2 regions of the Serratia sp. C2(1) genome follow, and region 2 is predicted to be linked to the other one. Evidence: predicted binding sites of a transcription regulator. Region 2 holds the regulator's gene; the other holds the start of a gene.
What was found. The regulator ArgR, encoded in region 2, controls arginine synthesis, uptake and breakdown. The targets are predictions, from matches to a motif close to ANTGAATAAAAATACANT.
Positions count from the first base shown of each region.

Region 1: the regulator ArgR is predicted to act here: its motif matches at 1,466-1,483, upstream of argC (N-acetyl-gamma-glutamyl-phosphate reductase).

Region 1 covers NZ_JAZFBA010000007.1:13,701-17,102, forward strand. Annotated here, with positions in the region: gene argB (acetylglutamate kinase) at 1-285, opposite strand, end outside; gene argC (N-acetyl-gamma-glutamyl-phosphate reductase) at 315-1,319, opposite strand; gene argE (acetylornithine deacetylase) at 1,536-2,681, shown strand; gene ppc (phosphoenolpyruvate carboxylase) at 3,069-3,402, shown strand, end outside.
Region 2 covers NZ_JAZFBA010000002.1:89,040-92,441, forward strand. Annotated here, with positions in the region: gene mpl (UDP-N-acetylmuramate:L-alanyl-gamma-D-glutamyl-meso-diaminopimelate ligase) at 1-112, shown strand, start outside; gene yhcN (peroxide/acid stress response protein YhcN) at 302-565, opposite strand; gene yhcN (peroxide/acid stress response protein YhcN) at 690-953, opposite strand; gene argR (transcriptional regulator ArgR) at 1,357-1,827, opposite strand; gene mdh (malate dehydrogenase) at 2,294-3,232, shown strand; gene V2S86_RS15970 (helix-turn-helix domain-containing protein) at 3,300-3,402, opposite strand, start outside.

The DNA of each region.
Region 1 (3,402 bases), on a different contig from region 2:
CCGGTGCTTGATGGCCCACGCCAGCAGGGTCTTGTTGGCAGTACCGGCCAGCGCGCCGGTAATGATGTCGATCTGGTCAGCAGGGGTCACCCGCAGGCCGTTTTTCTTCACCACCGGCAGAGAAAGTTGTTTCATCAGCTCATCCACCAGGCAACCGCCACCGTGAACGATAACCAGCGGGCGCTGATGCTGCTGACGGTAGCTGTCCAGGGCGGTGAATAAACGCTCCAGCGCTTCTTCACTGTCTAATAACACGCCACCTAACTTGATAATTAACGGATTCATCGCTGTTTACATCCCACGCTGGTTATTCATTAAAGTAATGACTGGGTTTCCGGGAACCCAAAACGGATATTCAGGCATTGCACCGCCTGAGCGGCCGCGCCTTTCAACAGGTTGTCTTCCGCCGCGACGGCGATCAGGTGTTCGCCCTGAACGGCAAAGCCGATATCGCAGAACGGCAGGCCCACCACCGCTTTCAACGCCGGCACGCCTTTGTCGTACAGCCGCACCAGCGGTTTGTCGTCGTAGGCGGCGTGATAGGCTGCAGCCACGTCCTGCTCGGTAACGCCGGCTTTCAGGCGGCAGGTGATGGTTTCGAGAATACCACGCGGGAAGTTACCCAAATGTGGCGTGAAGATGACCGGCGTGCCCAGGTGCGCAACGATTTCCGGGTGATGACGGTGGTTGAAGATGCCGTACGGCTGCAAGCTCACTTCGCAGAAGCTGGTGGTCACGCTGGCTTTGCGGCCCGCGCCGCTGACGCCGCTGGTGGCGTTGATGACCGGCCATTGGTCAGGATTCAACAGCTGTTGTTCGATCAAGGGTTTCAGCGCCAACTGTGCCGCCGTTGGGTAGCAGCCCGGTACGGCGATCAGTTGCGCCTGTTTGATTTTTTCGCTCTGCCACTCCGCCAGGCCATACACCGCCTGCTCCAGCAGTTCGGGGTACTGATGTTCGAAACCGTAGTATTGGGTATAGAAACCGGCGTCTTTCACGCGGAACGCACCGGACAGATCGAACACCACGCAACCCGCCGCCAGGAACAAAGGCGCGATATCGTGGCTGACTTCGTGCGCCGTGGCCAGGAACACCACGTCGATGCCATCGGCGGCGGCAGCCACGTCAACCAGCGGTTGCAACGGCAGATCGACGATGCCTTTTAACTGGGGATGCAAATCAGAAAGCAATTTTCCTGCATCTGCACTTTGCGCTGAAACCGCTAATGCGGTTATGTTCATATGTGGGTGACGATTCAGGTAGGCCGTGAGCTCCGCTCCGGCGTAACCGCTGGCACCAACGATCAGCGTATTCAACATGTGGCCTTTCACCTTCTTGGCTTACGAGTGGTCGTATTCGACTCAGGTAACCGGGCTCACCAGCGTTGTTTCGCCGTTCACCCACGTGGTCGAGCGTTGATGTTTTTATAATCATCCGGGAATCGGGTTCCCTTACGCTCTAGCTTACTGTATTTTTATTCAAAATAAATGCATGAATATTGATACTACCCTAACCAAAGGCTGTCAACAGTGAAGATGAAATTACCTCCATTTATTGAGCTGTACCGGGCGTTGATCGCCACTCCGTCGATCAGCGCCACCGATGGCGCCCTCGATCAAAGTAATGAAGCGTTAATCAACTTGCTGGCCGGATGGTTTGCCGATTTGGGCTTCCGCGTCGACGTACAGCCGGTGCCCGATACCCGCAACAAATTCAACCTGCTCGCCAGCATTGGCGAAGGCAGCGGCGGCCTGCTTTTGGCGGGCCACACCGACACCGTCCCTTATGACGAAGGCCGCTGGACACGCGATCCCTTCACTCTGACCGAACACGACAATAAGCTGTACGGCCTGGGCACCGCGGACATGAAAGGCTTCTTTGCCTTTATTCTGGATGCCGTGCGCGACATCGATGCCGGCAAGCTGACCAAGCCGCTGTACATTCTGGCAACCGCAGATGAAGAAACGACGATGGCTGGCGCGCGTTATTTCGCCGCCTCGACAGCCATCCGCCCGGATTTCGCCATTATCGGCGAACCCACCTCACTGCAACCGGTGCGCGCGCACAAAGGGCATATGGCCAACGCCATCCGCATTGTCGGCCAGTCCGGACACTCGAGCGACCCGGCACGCGGCGTCAACGCCATCGATTTGATGCACGACACCATCGGCCGCCTGATGGAACTGCGCAAAACGCTGCAGGAGCGCTACAACAATCCGGCGTTCGCCGTGCCTTATCCGACGATGAACTTCGGCCATATCAGCGGCGGCGACGCGGCCAACCGCATTTGCGCCTGTTGTGAACTGCACCTGGATATTCGCCCGCTGCCGGGCATGACGCTCGACAATATCAACGAACTGATGCACCAGACGCTGGAGCCGATCAGCCAGCGCTGGCCGGGCCGCCTGAACATTGAGGAACTCCACGCCTCGGTCCCGGGCTACGAGTGCCCGACCGATCACCATATGGTGGCGGTGATTGAGCAACTGTTGGGCACCCGTACTCAGGTGGTCAACTACTGCACCGAAGCGCCGTTCGTCCAGCAGGTGTGCCCGACGCTGGTGCTTGGTCCAGGGTCAATCAACCAGGCGCATCAACCGGATGAATACATTGATACGGCGTTTATCGAGCCGACGCGCAAGCTGCTGGGCCAGTTGGTCGAGCACTTTTGCCATCAATAAACCAGACACAAGGTAGGGTTAATGATTTATCATTCCCCCTACCTCTTAAGAAGTATCAATACAATGAAATAAGCCAGACTGATAACCGGCGCGCCGTAATTAAATTTCAGAAAATGCGCCGATTTTGATGTTTTTTTGCTAAAAATAGTGTCAATTGACGATTGGACAGGAACGTGGCGAGATGAAACAGGCGCTCTTCGCCTGACACGTGAAATTTACTTACAAGATAAAAATCATCTACCCAATAGATTTCAAGTTGCAGCCAGGCGGCAAACGCGTGAGTCCCCGCGAGCTTGGATCAACCAAGTGACCGGGGCGAAAGTGTGAAGCCAACGCAGATGCGGCTTGAAAGATGCAGGGTAAATACAGAACTGGGCCAGGGGTTATATGAACGAACAATATTCGGCAATGCGAAGTAATGTCAGTATGCTCGGCAAATTGCTCGGCGATACCATCAAAGATGCGCTGGGCGAGCATATTCTCGATCGCGTTGAAACTATCCGTAAGCTTTCCAAATCTTCACGTGCCGGCAACGAGGCGCACCGTCAGGAGCTGCTTTCCACCTTGCAGAACCTGTCCAACGACGAGTTGCTGCCGGTCGCACGAGCCTTCAGCCAGTTCCTTAATCTGACCAACGTCGCCGAGCAGTACCACAGCATTTCGCCCAATGGCGAAGCCGCCAGCAATCCGGAAGCGCTGGCCCAACTGTTCACCCGGCTGA
Region 2 (3,402 bases):
CGCTCAGCCGGGTGACCATATCCTGGTGATGAGTAACGGCGGATTTGGCGGGATCCACGATCGGCTGCTGGAGGCATTGGCCAATAAGCCAGAGCCGAAAGTAACCTACTGATCGACAATAACAATTCGATGAAGGGCCCTAGCGGCCCTTTTTTTCGCCCATAAAAAAGCCCTCGCGAGCGAGGGCAACGGGGTTCGTCGGATAGGACGACGATAATCTTCAGAGAATTCGCGTTTACGACAGAACTCGGCAGTGGCAGTGACGAGGGTAATCAGTTCGGCAATCGCGTTCTCTGAATTGTTATTTGTAGATTTCGGCAGTCGCGTGCCAGTTGCCGTTTTCGTAGGCTTCGATCACGCGGTACGCTTTAGCGCCTTGTTTATCGGCTTTGTCGGACAGCGCCTGACGAATATCCGAAGGTGCACCTGTGACGCCACTGGCGGTAATGGTGCCGACAGACTGAAGATCCGCGGCCTGGTCATTGGTGATCAACGTAGCGGCTGAAGCGCCGAACGAAAGGGCTGACATCAGGCTAATTGCCGCGAGGGTAGCTTTCATGTTCATGATCGTGTGTCCTGTAGCGATAACAGCCAGGAAGGGCTTTACAGCGTTTATTATTCTTGAAAGCTGTTATCGGCAATGCTGGTTTCCAGAGAGGAATTGCCCGTTGCCGGGTAATGCCGGGGTCTTATTTATAAATTTCAGCCGTGGCGTGGTAGTTGCCTTCATTGCGCGCTTCGATCACACGGTAAGCGGTCGCGCCACGGGCATCGGCTTTTTCAGACAGCGCCTGACGGATATCTGAAGGGGCACCGGCTACGCCGCTGACGGTAATGGTGCCTGCGGACTGCAGTTTGGCTGCTTGATCTGCATCAACGGATTGTGCTGCAAATGCGCCAAAGGAAAGCACAGACAGGAGGCTGAGAGTTGCAACTGTAGCTTTAATTTTCATGATTTCACCTTATCGTATTCTTTTATCAGTTCCAATGAACTGTGATTTACGTCACGGAAATGAGTATACATCTAGTAACTCTAAAAATTAATAGTTCGCTAACAGTTTCTTGTGAAACTTTATTATGATGATTCTTATCTTTAATAACCTTATGGAATAAAAATCGCTCATAAAACGATCTTTCGATGTTAAATTTATGTAATTTCAATCAGGTAAGCGTTTTTGACCAAACGTGCGGAAGAATGCAGTAGCTATCACTAGCTATGTATAAATGTCATTGGAATGTGCTTTAGCAAAGCGGAAATCAGGTTTTAAACGTGGCAGGGTGAAGGAAAAGGTAAGGCAGAGTTAAAGAAGCGCTAACAAAACACGACCGTCAGCCGCATTTTGTTAGCGTGGTGCATCATAGCTCTTGTTCGAATAACGACAGGATGGCTTCGTACAACTGGCGAGCGGTAAAGCTGCTGGCCGGGGTAATAAAAATGGTGTCGTCACCGGCGATGGTGCCGAGAATGCCCTCGGATTTGCCCAGCGAATCCAGCAGGCGGGCAATCAGTTGCGCGGCACCGGGGCTGGTATGAATCACCACTACGGCATCGTTATGGTCGACATCCAGCACCAGATTCTTCAGCGGGCTGGTGGTGGTCGGTACGCCGAGTTCGGCCGGAAGGCAATACACCATTTCCATTTTGGCATTGCGGGTACGCACCGCGCCGAACTTGGTCAGCATGCGCGATACTTTGGATTGGTTGATGTTTTCGAAGCCTTCTTCTTGCAGCGCCAAAACGATCTCGCCTTGAGAACTGAATTTTTCTTCTTTCAATAACGCTTTAAACGCTTTGATCAGATCTTCCTGCTTTGCGGGATTACGCATTTTGCACCGTGGAATGTTGACAATAGAAGTGATTATTATGCATATAAATGAATTTTTATGCAATAAAAGGACGCCCGAAAAAAACAATAATGCCCGGACAATGAGGAAAGGGCGGCATTTTAACAAAATCCGTACCCCATGAATATGCCCTTTCAGTGACCGAAAAAGCGGCCCGCGGCGGTAAAGAAAATGTTATTAAAATGATGTTGTTCTGATGTTATGTAAGGGTGTAATGTAACCGCCGGTTAACTTGCTTGTGAATAACCTCGCACTATTTTTGATTAATGTGCGCTATGCCCTTAATGTGTAAGCCATTTAATCTAAAATGAGCGTGGCATCGGCAGTTTTATTGCGCCAGCTCTCAAACAGACTGTTAAGAGATTGTTTTTAAAGGTGTAATAATTTAAGGTCCGTAACTAACGTATTCACGGCGCTATATATATTTAAGATAATAAAGGAGTATAGGATGAAAGTTGCAGTTCTCGGTGCTGCTGGCGGTATCGGCCAGGCCCTCGCCCTTCTACTCAAAACCCAGCTTCCTTCAGGTTCTGAACTCTCTCTCTACGACATTGCCCCCGTTACCCCAGGCGTTGCCGTCGACTTAAGCCACATCCCTACCGCAGTTAAAATCAAAGGCTTCAGCGGCGAAGACGCTACTCCAGCTTTGCACGGCGCAGACGTAGTGCTGATTTCAGCCGGCGTTGCGCGTAAACCTGGCATGGATCGTTCAGATCTGTTCAATGTCAACGCAGGTATCGTGCGTAATCTGATCCAGCAAGTGGCAACAACCTGCCCGAAAGCCTGCATCGGCATTATCACCAACCCGGTAAACACCACCGTGGCAATCGCCGCAGAAGTGCTGAAGAAAGCCGGTGTTTATGACAAAAACAAACTGTTCGGCGTGACCTCGCTGGATATCATCCGTTCCAACACCTTCGTGGCTGAGCTGAAAGGCAAACAACCGGAAGAGCTGAACGTGCCGGTTATCGGCGGGCACTCTGGCGTGACCATTCTTCCCCTGTTGTCGCAGATCCCTGGCGTGAGCTTTACCGAGCAGGAAGTGGCGGATCTGACCAAGCGTATCCAAAATGCGGGTACTGAAGTGGTTGAAGCCAAAGCCGGTGGCGGGTCCGCAACTCTGTCAATGGGCCAGGCGGCGGCACGTTTCGGCCTGTCTCTGGTGCGTGCACTGCAAGGTGAAAAAGGCGTGGTGGAATGTGCTTATGTGGAAGGCGACGGCAAATATGCCCGCTTCTTCGCACAACCGCTGGTGCTGGGCAAAAACGGCGTAGAAGAACGTAAAGACATCGGTACTCTGAGCGCGTTCGAGCAGAAAGCGTTGGAAGAGATGCTGGATGTTCTGCATAAAGATATCGAACTGGGTGAAAAGTTTATCAATAACTGATCAACCCAGAACGCATGAATATGCACAAGCCGCCGGACATCGTACCGGCGGTTTTTTTATGCCCGAATCACGACCTGATACGGGCTTTTCGATTTAGCAGATCGTTGGTTTGCGGATCGAAATAGCGGCTTGGCCAGATTTCTGCAGGATGGACATCCAGAGCTTCGGCA